DNA from 3 places in the Stenotrophomonas rhizophila genome. Region 1 is predicted to be linked to each of the others. Evidence: predicted binding sites of a transcription regulator. Region 1 holds the regulator's gene; each other region holds the start of a gene.

Region 1 (5,335 bases):
CAGGGGACCACAGCGACGCCAGCCCGGCACCCTTGAGGATGCTGCCGCCGACCAGCGAGGCCAGGGCGAGGAAAAGTCCAATGAGGCTGAGTCTGTCCATTTGTCCGATATCGGCTTGCGGGTGGGGGACTTGAATTGCGGGGCTATCGGGGGTTCAGCCCCACGCATGTCAATCGTGCGGGGTGCGCAGGCCGTCCACGTCGAGGATCAGGGACATGCGGCCGTCGCCGATCAGGGTGGCGCCGGCGTAGCCGCGCAGGCCGCGCAGGGCCTTGGGCAGCGGCTTGATCACCACTTCCTCGCGGCCACGCACCTGGTCCACCACCAGCCCGAAGCGGGCTTCGCCGGCCTGCAGCACCACGATGGTGAGCAGGGGCGAGGGCGCCGGATCCACATCGAGCCAGTGGCGCAGGTCCACCAGCGGCAGGGTATGGGTCCTGCGGTCGAGCACGGCGCGGCCGTCGAACCAGCCCAGCGAGGTGTTCGGCGCGTGCAGCACTTCCATCACGCGTGCCAGCGGCAGTGCGTAGACGTCCTCGCCGGCCTGCACCAGCAGGGTCGGCAGGATCGCCAGGGTGAGCGGCACGCGGATCATGAAACGGCTGCCGCGGCCCAGTTCGGACTGGATCTGGATCTGGCCGCTGAGCTCGCGGATGCGCGACTGCACCACGTCCATGCCGACGCCACGACCGGAGATATCGGTGACTTCCTGCTTGGTCGAGAAGCCGGGCAGGAACACCAGGTGCAGGCATTCCTCGCTGGTCAGGCGGGCGGCGGCTTCGGGATCGATCAGGCCCTTTTCGCGGGCCTTGGCGCGCAGGCGCTCGGGGTCGATGCCGGCGCCGTCGTCCTGCACTTCAATGCTGACGTAGTCGCCTTCCTGCTGCGCGGACAGGCGCACGTTGCCGCTGCGTGTCTTGCCCTGGGCTTCGCGCAGCTCGGGCATTTCAATGCCGTGGTCGATCGCGTTGCGCACCAGGTGCACCAGCGGGTCGGCCAGGGCTTCGACCAGGTTGCGGTCCAGTTCGGTTTCCGCCCCGATCAGTTCCAGCTCCACTTCCTTCTTCAGGTTGCGGGCCACGTCGCGGGCGACCTTCGGGAAGCGTGAGAACACCTTGCCCACCGGCTGCATGCGGGTGCGCATCACCGCCGACTGCAGGCGCGCGGTGGCGATATCCAGCGTGGACACGGCGCGGTCCAGTTCTTCGTCGTGCAGGCGTGCACGCAGGGTCTTGAGCCGGTTGCGCGACAGCACCAGTTCGCCGATCAGGTTGACGATGGCATCCAGGCGCTTGGTATCCACGCGCACGGTGTGTTCGGCTTCGGCCACCGGCTTGTTGACGGCCGGCTTGGCCGGGGCCGGAGCGGCGACCGGGCGCGGCGCGACGGCCGGGGCGGGTGCCGCTGCGGCCACGCTCTGCGCGCCGGGAGCGGCGCCGCCATGCAGCTGGTCGAGCAGGGCTTCGAATTCGTCTTCGCCGATCAGGCCATCGTCGTTCTTTTTCGCCACGGCAGTGGGAGCCGCGCCGCCGTGCAGGGTATCCAGCAGGGCTTCGAATTCATCGTCGGTGATGAGCTCGCCGCTCGAGGCGGCCGCCGTCGCGGCCGGTGCCGGCGTGGCCGGTCCGTTGACGTCGAACTGCGCGATCAGTTCCGGCGGGGCATAGCCCGGCTCGGTGCCGGCGGCCACCGAATCCAGCATCGACTGCAGGTAATCCAGCGATTGCTGGCCGGCGTCGAAATGGTGGGCCTGCAGCACGGCCTGGCCCGAGCGGGCCATGCCAAGGGTTTCTTCGGCGGCGTGGCACAGCTCGACCATGGCCTGGATGCCCAGGAAGCCGGCACCGCCCTTGAGCGTGTGGAACCCGCGGAACACCGCGTTGAGCTGGTCGCTGTCCTGGGGCGACTGCTCCAGCGACACCAGCTGTTCGCCGAGGCGATCCAGGATCTCCTGGGCCTCGAGGATGAAGTCTGCAGCAATGTCGTCTGGAACAGCACTCATGGTTTCAAAGCCCCAAATCGGAAAGCAGGTCGTCGGCGTCGACCTGTGACACCTGATGGCGGTCCAGGCCGCTCACGGCCGGACCGGCCAGGCCGTTGTCGCGCTTGTGCGCGCTGTCGTCCGGCGGCGGCAGGCCGAGCGCGCCGAAGCCTTCGTGCACGCGGCGCACGATGCCCACCACGCGGCGGATGATCTGCCCGGTGAGATCCTGGTAGCTCTGGGTGAGCGCGATCTCGGTGAGGTTGTGGCGGATGCGGTCCAGCTGCTGGTCCTGGTCCGGGCTCAGCCCGTTGGCACGCAGCTGCTCGGTGAGCGCGCGGCATTCCTCGGCCAGGTCCAGGGTGCGGTGGGTGGCCTGTTCGGTCATCGCCACCACGTGGTCCAGGCGCGCGCAGGCATCGTCAAGCTCGCCGGCTTCGCTGGGCAGGGTGGGCAGTTCGCCCAGCGCCTGGCCCAGTTCGCGGGCAAGGCGGTTCAGCCCGGCCATCATCGGCTGGGTGCGCAGCGCGGCCAGGGCGTCGATTTCCCGGCGCCAGCCGGCTTCGTCGCCGCTTTCCAGCGCGGCCAGGGCATCCTGCAGGCGCTGCACCAGCGCCGATTTGTCGCGAAGGGTTTCCATCACGCGCTGGCCGCCAGGCGCTCGAAGATCTTGCCGAGCTTTTCTTCCAGGGTCTGGGCGGTGAACGGCTTGATGATGTAGCCGTTCACGCCGGACTGGGCGGCTTCAATGATCTGCTCGCGCTTGGCTTCGGCGGTGACCATCAGCACCGGCAGGGTCTTGAGCTTGGCGTCGGCGCGGATCGCCTTGAGCAGGTCGATACCGGTCATGACCGGCATGTTCCAGTCGGTGACCACGAAATCGAACGACTGGCTCTGCAGCAGGGCCAGCGCGGCATGCCCGTCCTCGGCTTCGGCCGTATTGGTGAAGCCCAGATCGCCCAGCAGGTTCTTGACGATACGACGCATGGTCGAGAAGTCGTCGACGATCAGGATACGCATGTTCTTGTTCAAAGCACTTTCCTCGGTATCAAGTGTTCTCGAGGCCGGCGTCGGCCGCCTCGAAGATCTTCAGTCGGCCACGCAGGCGCAGCACTGCCTGGCCATGGATCTGGCAGACGCGCGACTCGCTGACGCCGAGCACCGCGCCGATCTCTTTCAGGTTCAGTTCCTGCTCGTAGTACAGCGACAGCACCAGCTGTTCGCGTTCGGGCAGCAGGCCGATCGCATTGCCCAGCTCGCGGCCGAATTCGCCGCGCTCCAGCACCTGCTGCGGAGTCGGGCCGCCCTGGGCGACGGTATCCAGCTCGCCCTGGTCTTCGATCCGCGATTCCAGGCTCAGCACCTGGCCACGCGCGGCGTCTTCCATCAGGCGCAGGTAGTCGGGCAGCGGCATGTCCATCGCGGCGGCCACTTCGGTGGCGCTGGCGGCGCGGCCGGTGGTCTGCTCCAGCCGGCGGATGGTGGACGCGGCGTCGCGGGCACGGCGGTGCACCGAACGCGGCACCCAGTCGCCGCGGCGGATCTCGTCGATCATCGAGCCGCGGATGCGGATCGAGGCGTAGGTTTCGAACGAGGCGCCCTGGTCGGCGTCGTAGCTGCGCGAGGCCTCGATCAGGCCCATCATGCCGGCCTGGATCAGGTCGTCGACTTCAACGCTGGCCGGCAGGCGTGCGGCCAGGTGGTGGGCGATGCGCCGGACCAGGTCCGAGTGCTGGGCAATGCACTCGTTGGCAGCGGCGCGCTGCACCTCTTTGTATTGTGCGGCGCCTTTCATGCGGTCACCCCGCGTTGCTTGAGGATGCGTTCCAGGAAGAATTCAACGCCGCCGCGCGGCTCGGTCGGGGCCTGCCAGCGGGCGGTGCGCCGGGCGATCTCGGCGATCGCCTGCGCCGACGGGCTGGACGGGTAGGCCTTCACCACCGGCTGCTGGCGCTGCACCGACAGGCGCAACCAGTCGTCCTGCGGCACGCAGCCCAGGTAGTTCAGCGAGACATCGGCCAGGAACTTGTCACAGACCCGGCTCAGCTTTTCGTAGAGCACGCGGCCTTCGTTCGGATCACGCACCATGTTGGCGACCACCTGGATGCGGTCCACGCCACGTTCGCGCGAGAGCACCTTGATCAGCGCATAGGCATCGGTGATCGAGGCCGGTTCGTCGCAGACCACCACCACGGTGTCCTGGGCGGCCTGGCAGAAGGTGAGCACGCCGTCGGTGATGCCGGCGGCGGTGTCGACCACCATGAAGTCCAGATCGCGTTCCAGTTCGGAGAACACGTTGACCAGGCCCACGTGTTCGGCCGGCTGCAGTTCGGCCATGTGGCGGCGGCCCGACGCGGCCGGCACCACCAGCACGCCACCCGGGCCTTCCAGGATCACTTCATCCAGCGTGCAGCGCCCGGCGACCAGGTCGGCCAGGGTCAGCTTGGGCTGCAGGCCCAGGATCACATCGATGTTGGCCAGGCCCAGGTCGGCATCCAGCAGCAGCGTGCGCTTGCCCATGTCGGCCAGCGCCACGGCCAGGTTGGCCGACACATTGGTCTTGCCCACGCCGCCCTTGCCGCCGGTGACGGCGATGGTGCGGACCGGGCCCAGCGGCTGGCTGCGGGTGGCCGACAACGGGAAGGTCCTGGTCAGGTTTTCATACTCACGCGACGGCATGGTTCAACTCCGGGTTGCAGGGCATATCGGCCGCGCGGCGCAAATCTTCAAGGCGAAGTACAAGATTGGCTGCACTGGCCCGGTGCAGGTCTTCGGGAACGTCCTGCCCGTCGGTGACCCAGGTGATCGGCAGGCGGTGGTCGACGGCCACCGACAGCGCGGTACCGAAGCGGCCGGTCTCGTCCAGCTTGCTCAGCACCACGCCCTGCGGGTTGGCGCCGCTGAAGCGGCGGACCACCTCGTCCATGTCGCCGAAGCTGGTGTTGGCCGGCAGCACCAGCAGCGTGCGGATCTGCGGGGCGGCGCGGAGCCACTGCAGCTGGGCGGCCAGGGCGCGGTCACGCGGGCCCAGGCCGGCGGTGTCGATCAGCACCAGCTTGTAGTCCTTCAGGCGCTCCAGCAGCTGGGCCAGGTCGCTGCCACTGTTGGCTTCATGCACGGCGATGCCGAGCTGGCGGCCGAAGCCGTACAGCTGTTCGCGGGCGCCGATGCGGGCGGTATCGGTGGTGACCAGGGCCACGTCGCGGGCGGCGTGGGCTTCGGCGAAGCGCGAGGCCAGCTTGGCGATGGTGGTGGTCTTGCCGGCACCGGTGGGACCGACCAGGGCGATCACGCCGCCGGCCTCCAGCGGGTCGACCGGGGCGATCGGCAGCTTCTTGGACAGCAGCCCCAGCA
Region 2 (5,335 bases), 1.8 Mb from region 1:
ACCAGGATGTCGCGCTGGTTCTGCCCGTGCCACGCCGGCGGCCATGCGGCGATGGCGCGCTCGCGGATGGTCAGCGAGGGGTCGGGAACCATGGACTGTTCGGTCACTTCATACACGTGGCCCAGGCCGTGGCAGTTCGGGCAAGCGCCCTGCGGTGTGTTCGGCGAAAAGTCCTCGGCATACAGCATCGGCTGTCTGGCCGGATACGTACCAGCGCGCGAATACAACATGCGCAGCAGGCTGGACAGCGTGGTCACGCTGCCCACGCTGGAGCGTACGCTCGCGGTGCCGCGCTGCTGCTGCAGCGCCACCGCCGGCGGCAGGCCTTCGATGGCATCCACATCAGGCACGCCCACCTGGTCGATCAGGCGGCGCGCATAGGGTGACAACGACTCCAGGTAGCGACGCTGCGCTTCGGCATACAGTGTGCCGAAGGCGAGCGAGGACTTGCCGGATCCGGAAATTCCCGAGAACACCACCAGCGCATCGCGCGGGATGTCCACGTCGACGTTCTTCAGGTTGTGCTCGCGCGCCCCGCGCACGCGGACAAATGCGTTGCGGGTCTGGGCGGGAGACGATGTTTTTCGACGTGTGCTCATGGTGGGAAGCATACCGCCGGTGGCGCCGCCCATTGGGCGGCCCACGTAGACGCCGCAATCACGAACCCATCACGCTACCGCAGGACGAAGCCCGCGCACTACCGCAGGCCGTGCCACCACGAACGCCGCCACCGCTTCGGACAACAGAGCCGCCTGCCGCTGCATCGCCTGGGCGGACGCCGAGGCTTCCTCCACCATCGCCGCGTTCTGCTGCGTGCTGCCGTCCATCTGCAACAACGTCTTGCCTACCTGCTCGATGCCCACGCTCTGCTGCTGCGAGGCCGCCGCGATGCTGGCGCTGATCGCGGTGACCTGCTCCACGCTGCCGACGATGCGGCGCATGGTGGCACCAGCCTCGCCTACCAGGCGGGTACCGGCGTTGACCGTCTCCACCGAGGCTTCGATCAGCTGCTTGATCTGGCGGGCGGCATCGGCGCTGCGCTGGGCCAGCAGGCGCACTTCGCCCGCTACCACCGCGAAACTCCGGCCCTGCTCGCCGGCCCGTGCGGCTTCCACCGCAGCGTTGAGGGCGAGGATGTTGGTCTGGAAGGCGATGCCGTCGATCACCCCGGTGATGTCGCCGATGTGTCGTGAGGAGGCGGCGATGTCGTGCATCGTGGACACGACCTGTGCCACCGCGTTGCCGCCCTGCCCCGCAATGGCAGCGGCGTCCATCGCCAGCTGGTTGGCCTGCTGCGCCGAATCCGCGTTCTCGCGCACGGTTGCAGTGAGTTCCTCCATGGAGGACGCGGTTTCTTCAAGATGCGCCGCCTGCCGTTCCGTGCGTTCGGCGAGGTCACGGTTGCCGGCCACGATTTCACCAGCCGCGCCGTTGATCGCCGCGGTGGCGTGCTGGATGCGCGCCACGATGTCGGCCAGCTGTGCCACGCTGGCGTTGGCATCGTCGCGCATCTGCGCGAACACGCCCTGGTAGTCACCCTGCATGCGAACGCCCAGGTCACCGTGCGCCAGCCCGGACAGCAGCGCCTGCAGCCCGGCCAGGTTGCCCTGGAAGGTATCCAGCAGGCGGTTGATGCTCACCGCCAAGGTCAGCACGAAACCCTGCTTGTCGTTCACCGCGATACGCGCCTGCAGCTGACCCTGCGCGGCGGCGTCCACCAGCGCGGCCACTTCGGTTTCGACCGTGGTTTCCAGCGCGCGGCTGCGCCATTCCACTGCGGCTCCCAGCAACTGGTCGTGGTCGAGGATGGGGTTGAGTACCAGCTGATAGCGGATTCCGCCCTGCTCGATCTCGTGTGCACTGGCATGGCCGCGCTGCAGCTGCGCGGCGACGCCCGCAAACACCGGATGCAGCACCTGCGCCGGTTGGCCCTGCCACTGGCTGGGCGTGCAGCCCAGCGCAGTGCACAGCGCATGGTTGAGGAAGCCGATGCGGCCGTCAGGCTCCAGCACCATCAAGCCGGTCTGGGCACTGTCCAGGGCCTGGCGCGCACGGGTGTTGTCGCGCGCGGCGGCCCGCTCGGCCACGATCCGGCCGCGCAGCCGTTCCTGCATATGTCGCAGGCGTTGCGCCAGCTGGCCGAACTCATCGTGCGGGTTATGCACGACCAGCACCGTATCCAGCCGGTCCTCGGCGATGTCCTCGGCGAAGCGCAACGTGTTGGCGATCGGGCGCTGCACCGCCTGCAGGGTCAGCAGCAACGTGGCGATCAGCAACCCAGCCACCAGCAGCAGCGTGACCGCGAACACCACCGTCATCGCCCTCGCCTGTGCCTGCAGGCGCCCACGCGCGGCCTCCAGCGCCGTTGCCTGTGCACGCTGCACCTGCTCAAGCGACGGCGCGATCTGTGCAGCGGTATCGGCCAGCGACTGCGCTTCCACATCCAACCCCACTCGCGCGGCGGTGTAGCCAAGCAGTGCACCCTGGTAGCTGTCCATCGCGGTGCGAAGCGCGTCCTGGGCGGCCGCCGGCACGCCCGGCGCTGCCAGCGCCAGTTCGAACGGCAGCTTGGCTTCGCTGGCGCGGTCGGCATGGGTGGAATCGCCGCTGAGCAGCAGCAGCGCTTCCTGCCGGCGGATGGCCTGCCACTGGGCGTCCAGTGCGGGTTGTTGCAGGGGGGCCAGCTCGGCCTCCATCGCAGCAGCGGCGGCCTCCAGCTGCGCGCGCAGCCCGGCCTCGCCCCTTCCCATTTCATCCACGCGTGCATTCAGCGCGTTGATCCCCTCGGCAAACTCGCCGATGCGGGTGGCCAGTGCCCTGAGTGAAGCCGCATTGCCGTTGGCGGCGGCGGTGCGCTGCAGTGCCTCCAGCGACACCTGCAGGCGTTGGCGTGCCTGCTGCAGCGCCTCCCGGTCGGCATCGTCGAAGCTCGCTGCGTAGCGGGTCTGCAGGCGGCGGGCATCGGCCACCTGGGTGCCCAGTGCCGCCATCAGGCTGGTCGCCTGCTGATGGGAGGCGAAGGTGTCGGCGGCGCGTTCGCTGTTGTACCTTGTCCAGGCGTAGACGGCGGCCACCAGCAGCAGGCCCGCTGCACAGGCCACCAGGCTGATTTTCAGCTTGCGCGCCACGCTGAGCCGGCGCAGGGGTTCAGCCCTGCGGGCGAGGGACGACAGCACACGGCGGGGGATGGCCGACATGACGCACTCCAGACAGAAGGACGCATCGGTATCGGCCGCATTCGCTTGGACTTTAGGGCTGGATCCACCTGCATCCTGCGCTGTCCGCGCAGTGCCTACGTTGTAGCGGGCGTTGAAGACCGCACGATGACGGTCGGCGGTGCGGGCATTGGATTGGGGAGGTGCACCCGCGGCAGAGGCCAACGTAGTGCGCAACGCCGGCGCGATCACATCACGATGGGGCTGGCCGGCACCTGCGGCACCGGAATGTCGCGCTCATCCAGCAGCCGGCGCAGGTCCAGCTCGATGGAGGTGCACAGCTGCGAAATCGGAATGTCGTTGGCGCCACCTTCGAAGGGATTGGCGCTGCTTTCGCCGACCTGGTCCAGCGCGGCGTACATCCACGACACCAGCACGCTCAACGGAATCGCCAGCCACACCATCTGCCCGGCCATCGCCCCGCCCACGGTGTCGTTCATGGGTGCCAGCAGGTCGATCATGCCCAGTGGCAGCAGCAGGCACAGGATGCGGACAAAGATCACGTTGATCACCGCGTACTGGCGCGGGTAGGGGTAGTTCTTGATCCGTTCGCTGCGCGCCTGCTGGTCGTGCAGGTCGCGCAGCACGCGCTGCAGTTCGGCGAAGCTGGCCTGCGGTATGTCACCTGCATCCAGCAGCTGACGCAGCGATGCGCCCTGCAGGGAAAGTACTTCGGTGGCCTTGCCGCCAGCGCCCAGGATGCGCGAGCGCTCTTCGGGAGTGACGTACTTGATCAGCTCGGCATCCAGCGTGCGCACCTTTTCCGGCACGTCATAGCGCTTGCGGTACTCGACGTTGGGCGCCAGCTGCACGGTCTCCCAGGGTTTGGTTTCGCGCATCTGGTAGCGTAGCGCGGTCAGCCACGCCAGGTGGCGGTACACCAGCCGCCGGGTGTGTTCGGGATGGGCCACGTAGTCGCGGCTCATCGTGCCCCACAGGCGGCTGGCGGCGGTGATGGAGGCCCACACCTGCTGCGCTTCCCACAACCGGTTGTAGGTCTGGGTGTTCTTGAAGCCTGCGATCAGCGCCACGCTGGTACCCAGCATGAAGATCACGTTCCATGGCACCGCCAGCCAGTGCAGCCCGCCGAGCTGGTACAGCGCCACCAGCGCCACATCCAGCAGGATCAGCAGGTACAGCGGGCGGCGGGTCCACAGCAGGAACTCGGTGAAGGTATAGGAGCGGCCGGCGTGCATGAGGGTGTTCTCCAGCAGGGGGAAGCGCCGCTCAGGGGGCGGCGGTGGGCACCACGCTCACCACGTGGGTGATGCCGTTGCGGAACATCTTTGCGTAGGGGCAGACACGTTCGGTGTTGCGCACCAGCTCGGCAGCCACGCCGGCCTCCAGGCCGGGCAGGTAGGCTTCCACCTCGGCCGACAGCAGGTACAGGCCGTCGATCGGGTCGCGCGAGAAGGTCACCGACACCTCGATGCAGGGGTCTACCAGCACCAGCCCGGCACGGCTGGCCAGCAGGTTCATCGCGCCGTGGAAGCAGGCCGCATAGCCGGCAGCCAACAGCTGCTCGGGGTTGCTGCCGCCCCCTGGACCGCCCAGCGAGGGAGGCAGGCGCAGGTCGAGTGCCAAGGCGCCATCGTCGGAGACGACCACGCCCGAAGCGCGTCCGTGTCCCGTCTCGCCGCCGCTCACCCGCACCCGCCCGGTGTAGAGCGGGCGCACCTCGTCGCCACGGTATTTGTCGAGAACGGTGGGCGACGGCGGCTTCAGGTCGGACATGGCGTTTCCACGAGGTGCGGGCGGACGGGCAATCAGTTGCTGCGTACCCACCCGGACTGCTGCAGCCAGGCATCGAAGCCCTGCCGGCCCAGCCACGCCTGGCCGACCGGCACCAGCGTGTCGTCCTGCAGTTGCGCACCGAAGTACGGTGCCTGTGCGTCGCCCACCACCTGGCGGGGATCGTGGGTACGGTCGAGGAAGCGCTGTGCCAGTTCGTCCATCGGTGCGCGCTCGGGGCCGGCGATCTCCACCACCCCGTTGACGGCAGGCTGCAGCGCGATGCGCGCCACTGCGTCGGCCACGTCGTCCGCCGAAATCGGCTGCACCAGCGCGGTGGGCAGGCGCAGCGCTTCACCGGCGGACTGCAGGATGCCCGGCAGGAATTC
Region 3 (5,335 bases), 1.7 Mb from region 1:
CAGCCTTCCAGTACGGTGATGCCATTGGTAGCCAGCACCTTCCACATCATGTGGGTGGCGGCCACGGTCATGGCCGCCGTGCCGCCGAAGATGTAGAAGCGGCGCAGCGCGATCATGCGCGGCGCGGTGCGCTGGCGCGGCGTCAGCAGGCGGCCGTGGGTAAAGGTCTGTTCGGGCATGCCCATCGGGCTTTCGACGGGCAGCACCGGGCGGCCGGCATCGATCACGGCGTTGACGGTCTGCACACTCATGCGCGGCTACCCTGCGTGCGCTTCCCGCCAGTGCTGCCCTGTCCTGCAGCGGCGTGGCCGTGGCCGGCGCCCTGCTGATGTCTGTGACTACCGGAACCCACGAACTCTCCAACGGCACTGAGGCGAAAAATGCGGCCCAGCATAGGGGGCCAAATGTAAGCCGCGCGCGAAGGGGCTTTCGGGGTATTTCTCCCCATTCAGCAAACTTGCGCAAGCCCTCGAACGGGCTGATTGCGACAAACGGCTGCAGGCCTTGTGCCGTAAGACTTTCCCTATTCAGGGCGTAGGGTAACCCCTGGCAGAAGGCGCCTCAGGGGCGCCTGGGCAGGAAGGCCGGGGACAGACGCACCCGGCTTGGAACTGCGCAGACCGGCGCTCAACCGGGGGGCATGAACCCGCTTCAGGCCGGGGTGGCGTCCACGGCCACATCGCTCTCCACCGGCAGGCGCGCCAGCGCGCGCGAACCGACATGGGAAAACTGCAGCTGTGCCAGCAGATGCTGCGCCTGGGTGGCAACCGGGCACGGCAGGATGCGCGGGCCGGCTTCAGGACGCTCAGGGGACATCACAACACTCGACATGGTCTGACTCTCGATCGCTTCCAATACACCCGCGCGGCACCCATGCCGCGAGGAATGCGAACCCTATATGAATTTGTGGACGAATGTGTGACGTCGCCTACGCCGGAATGCGTCAGCACTGATGCGCGCCCGAAAACTGGCGCTTTTCAATAGTCAGCGACTATCATGTAACCGTTTTCAACATCATAAAGTGGATATGGATTCCAACATCGCGTCATCCTTCAGCCCCAAGTGGCAGTTCCGGTTCGACTTCTTCAATGCCCACGGGGCGCCAAACTCGCCGGCCTTCAAGGCCGCCTACAAGGCGCTGCCGTTCGGGCAGAAGGTCAAGGTCAACTTCAACTTCTTCGCCCTGTTCTTCGGCTGCATCTACCTCTTCATCCTGGGCATGTGGCGCAAGGCCCTGACGATCCTGGGCCTGACCCTGGTGCTCGGCGTGGTGCTGGCATTCCTGCCCGACCCGATCGGCCGTGGCATCGCGATTGCGTGGTCGCTGTTCATTGCGCTCACCACCAACTACAACTACTACCTGGAAAAGGTGAAGGGCGACACCAGCTGGAATCCCTTCCAGGGCATGCGCTGGTAAACCCCCGCAGCTCGCCTCACCTGAAAAGCCCGGTCGATTGACCGGGCTTTTTGCTGCTCAGAAGGTTTCCCATTCGGTCTCGACCGCTGCCGCTGCTGCACGCATCGGGGCCCGCTTCTGGCCGACGGCCTTGCGCGGTGCCGCAGGCGCTGCGGCCGGCGCAGCCGCGCCGGTGCGGAAGATCGCCACGGCCTTGCCCAGGTGCTGGGCCTGCTCTTCCATCGCCCGCGCCGCCGCGGTGGCTTCTTCCACCAGCGCCGCATTCTGCTGGGTGGTTTCGTCCATCTGGGTGATGGTCTGGTTGACCTGCTCGATGCCGGCGGACTGCTCCTTCGAGGCGGCGGAAATCTCGGCCATGATGTCGTTGACCCGGCGCACGCCGGTAACGATCTCTTCCATGGTGCGCCCGGCGGTCTGCACCAGCGCCGAGCCTTCGGCGACCTGCTCCACCGAATCGTCGATCAACTGCTTGATCTCCTTGGCCGCACCGGCCGAGCGCTGCGCCAGCGCGCGCACTTCCGAGGCCACCACCGCAAAGCCGCGGCCCTGCTCACCGGCGCGCGCCGCTTCCACGGCGGCGTTGAGCGCCAGGATGTTGGTCTGGAAGGCGATCCCATCGATCACCGAGATGATCTCGGCGATGCGCTTGGACGCGGCCTCGATTCCGGCCATGGTGGTCACCACCTGGCCCACCACCTGCCCGCCCTGTTCGGCCACGTTGGCAGCACCGGCCGCCAGCTGGTTGGCCTGTACGGCGTGGTCGGCGTTCTGGCGCACGGTGGAGGTCAGTTCCTCCATCGACGCGGCGGTTTCCTCCAGGCTCGCGGCCTGCTGTTCGGTACGGCGCGACAGATCGCTGTTGCCCGAGGCGATTTCGCCCGCCGCCAGGTTGATGCTGTCGGTCGCCTGCTGGATACGACCGACGATGTCGGTCAGCTGGGTCACGGTGGTATCGGCATCGTCGCGCATCTGCGCGAACACGCCGTGGAACTGGCCGTGCATGCGTGCGGTGAGGTCGCCGGCGGCGATCGCGCGCAGCAGCGCGGAGATCTGCTGCAGGTTGTCGTCGCTCACCTGCATCATGGTGTTGAGGTTTTCGACCATGGCGCGGAAGTCGTGGTCGAAGCGCACCCCATCGCCGCGCTGGCTGAAGTCGCCGCGCGCGGCGGCACCGGCCAGGTCGCGGATCTGGGTATTGATCGCGCGCAGGTTGGCCTTGGTGGTGTCCATTGCATCGGTGAACACGGCCTGGTCGCCGGGCAGGCGGTCCATGTCCTGCGACAGATCGCCTACCGCATAGCGCTGCATTACCTCGACCAGGCGACGGGTGACGGCAATGTTGGCGCCCACCAGCTGGTTGGTGTCTTCGACCATGCGCCCGTACGCGCCCGGGAAGGCCTGCGCATCCATCCGGTAGCCGAGTTCGCCGGCTTCATGGCGTTGCGCCATCTCGCCCTGCGCGGCCATCACCGCGCGCAGCTGGCCGCGCATGCGCTGCATGGACTCCAACAGGCGGCCAACCTCGTCGTCGCGTGGCGACGGCAGCGGGGTGTCCAGGCGGCCTTCGGCCACATCCGCCGAGAGCCGCACGGCATCGGCAAGCGGGCGGATCGCCTGGCGGCGCAGCAGCACGTATACGCTGGCGCTGAGCACCAGTGCCGCGCCCAGGCCAACGCCGAGGATGATCCACAGCAGCGAGCGCGCCTGTTCGGTGATCAGCGCATACGGCACGATCACGCCCAGCGCGAACCGCTCTTGGCTGCCACCGATGCGCAGCGGCACATACGCTTTCACGTTGCCTGCGGCATCCGGAGTGAACGCCTCGAAGCGCTGGTCACGCGCCACGGCTGCAAGGACCTGCGCAGTGACGGCATCGTCGCGGCGCTGGCCGATCTGCTTGGCATCCTGCGCGGCCAGCACGATGCCGCCGGGCGAGATGAGTTCGACATGGCCCTGCCCCATCGGGCGCAGCGCCGCCAGACGCTCCTGCAGTGCAGCCAGGCCGAAGTCCACGGTGACCGCGCCCAGGAACTGTCCGTTGTCGAGCACCGGGGTCGACAGCGTGGTCATCAGCACCTGCCTGCCGCCGATCTCATAACGGTACGGCTCGCTCACGGCCTGCCGCTTGAGCTCACGCGGGCGCAGGTACCAGTCACCATCGCCGGGGACGTCATAGCCCTTGAGTACATCCTGCACCGGCGCGCCGTCCTGCCAGGCCCAGTAGCTCATGAAGCGGCCGGTGGCATCGTGGGCTTCGGCACCGACGAAGTCGGCGTCCCTGCCATCGAAGGCCTGCGGTTCCCACAGCGTGCCCAGGCCCACCCATTCCGGGTGCGATTGCAGCTGCTGGTGCAGCACCTGTGCGGCAGTCGCGCGCGACAGGGTGGCAGCGCGGTGCTGCACCACCAGGCTGTCGGCCAGTGCCTGGCTGGTGGAAAACGCGGCGGCCAGGTCGGCACCGACCCGGCGCGATTCGGCCTCGGCCTGGCTTTCCATGGTCCGCCGCGACGATTCGAGCAGCGCCTGGCTGGCTTCGCGGTAACTGAGGGCGGCGGTCACGCCGAAGCAGAGCATGGCGATCAGCGCGGTTCCGAGCATCAGCCGGTTGGCGATGCTGCCGGGACGCTTGGAAGCGGACGGGCGGGACGTGGACATGGGGGTGTTCCAGGCAGGAGTACAGAACAGCGCGCGCCCGAGGGCACCGCTACTACGTCACGCAGTCCATTGCGGCCCGCCCGGCACGGTGCAACGCACATGCAGGTCGGGTCATACGCTGGTAGCGGCCCTGTGCTGGAGATGTTGAGCGCCGGATCCTGACCGGGTTCAGTGAGGCGTACGGCCACCCAGCCGCTCCACCAACGTCTGGCTGGCGGCATTGAGTCCGATCACCTCGACCTGCGCCCCATGCCCGCGCAGTTTGAGGGTAACCCTGTCCAGTGCGCCAACCGCACTCAGGTCCCAGAAGTGCGCCTGGCTGAGGTCGATCCGTACCCGCGCCGGCACTTCCTGGTAATCAAAGCTCTCGCCGAACTGCCCCGCCGAAGCGAAGAACACCTGCCCGGTCGCCGTGTAGGTGCGGACTCCGTCGGCATCGGTGTGGTCGGTGACGACCAGCAGCCGACCCACCTTGCGCGCGAAGAACAACGCCGACAGCAGCACTCCGGTCAGCACGCCCTTGGCCAGGTCGTGGGTGGCCACGGTCACCACGACGGTGGCCACCATCACCACCGAGGAGCTCATGGGGTGCACGCGGAACTCGGCAAAGGAACGCCAGTGGAAGGTCCCGATGCTGACCATGATCATCACCGCCACCAACGCGGCCATGGGAATCTGCCGCACCCAGTCGTGCCCGTACACCACCAGCAGCAACAGCAGCACGCCTGCCACCAGGCAGGACAACCGGCCACGCCCGCCGGAGGACACATTGATGACCGACTGCCCGATCATCGCGCAGCCACCCATGCCGCCGAACAGGCCAGCGGTGATGTTGGCCAGGCCCTGGCCGGCGCACTCACGGTTGCGCTGGCTCGGGGTGTCGGTCATGTCCTCGACGATCTGCGCGGTCATCATCGACTCCAGCAGGCCCACCACCGCGAGGGTTGCCGAGACCGGCAGCAGCAGCGCCAGCGTGTCCCACGTCATCGGCACATCGGGGAACAGGAACGTGGGCAGGCTGTCGGGCAGTGCGCCCATGTCGCCCACGGTCCGCACTTCCCAATGCAGCCCGATCGACAGCGCGGTCAGCACCACGATGGCCACCAGCGGCGACGGCACTGCGCGGGTCAACCGCGGCAGCAGGTAGATGATGGCCAGCCCCGCCGCGCACACCGCCCACACCTGCCACGAGCGCCCGATCAGCTCGGGCATCTGTGCCAGGAAAATCAGGATGGCCAGTGCGTTGACGAAGCCGGTGATCAC

The links. The regulator FliA, encoded in region 1, starts transcription of late flagellar genes. The targets are predictions, from matches to a motif close to TAAAGTTTNNCNNNCNNNGGCCGATAA.
Region 2: a site for FliA is predicted at 3,226-3,252, ahead of BAY15_RS17170 (methyl-accepting chemotaxis protein). Genes of this name have one in related genera too.
Region 3: a site for FliA is predicted at 4,194-4,220, ahead of BAY15_RS19650 (methyl-accepting chemotaxis protein). Genes of this name have one in related genera too.

Annotation. Positions count from the first base shown of each region.
Region 1 covers NZ_CP016294.1:2,080,157-2,085,491, forward strand. Annotated here, with positions in the region: gene BAY15_RS09385 (flagellar motor protein) at 1-100, opposite strand, end outside; gene BAY15_RS09390 (chemotaxis protein CheA) at 170-2,002, opposite strand; gene BAY15_RS09395 (protein phosphatase CheZ) at 2,007-2,621, opposite strand; gene cheY (chemotaxis response regulator CheY) at 2,621-3,013, opposite strand; gene BAY15_RS09405 (RNA polymerase sigma factor FliA) at 3,030-3,776, opposite strand; gene BAY15_RS09410 (MinD/ParA family ATP-binding protein) at 3,773-4,660, opposite strand; gene BAY15_RS09415 (AAA family ATPase) at 4,647-5,335, opposite strand, start outside.
Region 2 covers NZ_CP016294.1:3,848,782-3,854,116, forward strand. Annotated here, with positions in the region: gene BAY15_RS17165 (excinuclease ABC subunit UvrA) at 1-599, opposite strand, end outside; gene BAY15_RS17170 (methyl-accepting chemotaxis protein) at 669-3,197, opposite strand; gene BAY15_RS17175 (bestrophin family protein) at 3,404-4,411, opposite strand; gene BAY15_RS17180 (Ohr family peroxiredoxin) at 4,443-4,949, opposite strand; gene BAY15_RS17185 (SDR family oxidoreductase) at 4,982-5,335, opposite strand, start outside.
Region 3 covers NZ_CP016294.1:3,758,880-3,764,214, forward strand. Annotated here, with positions in the region: gene mdoH (glucans biosynthesis glucosyltransferase MdoH) at 1-251, opposite strand, end outside; gene BAY15_RS19295 (hypothetical protein) at 652-816, opposite strand; gene BAY15_RS16745 (DUF2628 domain-containing protein) at 1,028-1,417, shown strand; gene BAY15_RS19650 (methyl-accepting chemotaxis protein) at 1,475-4,072, opposite strand; gene BAY15_RS16755 (SulP family inorganic anion transporter) at 4,241-5,335, opposite strand, start outside.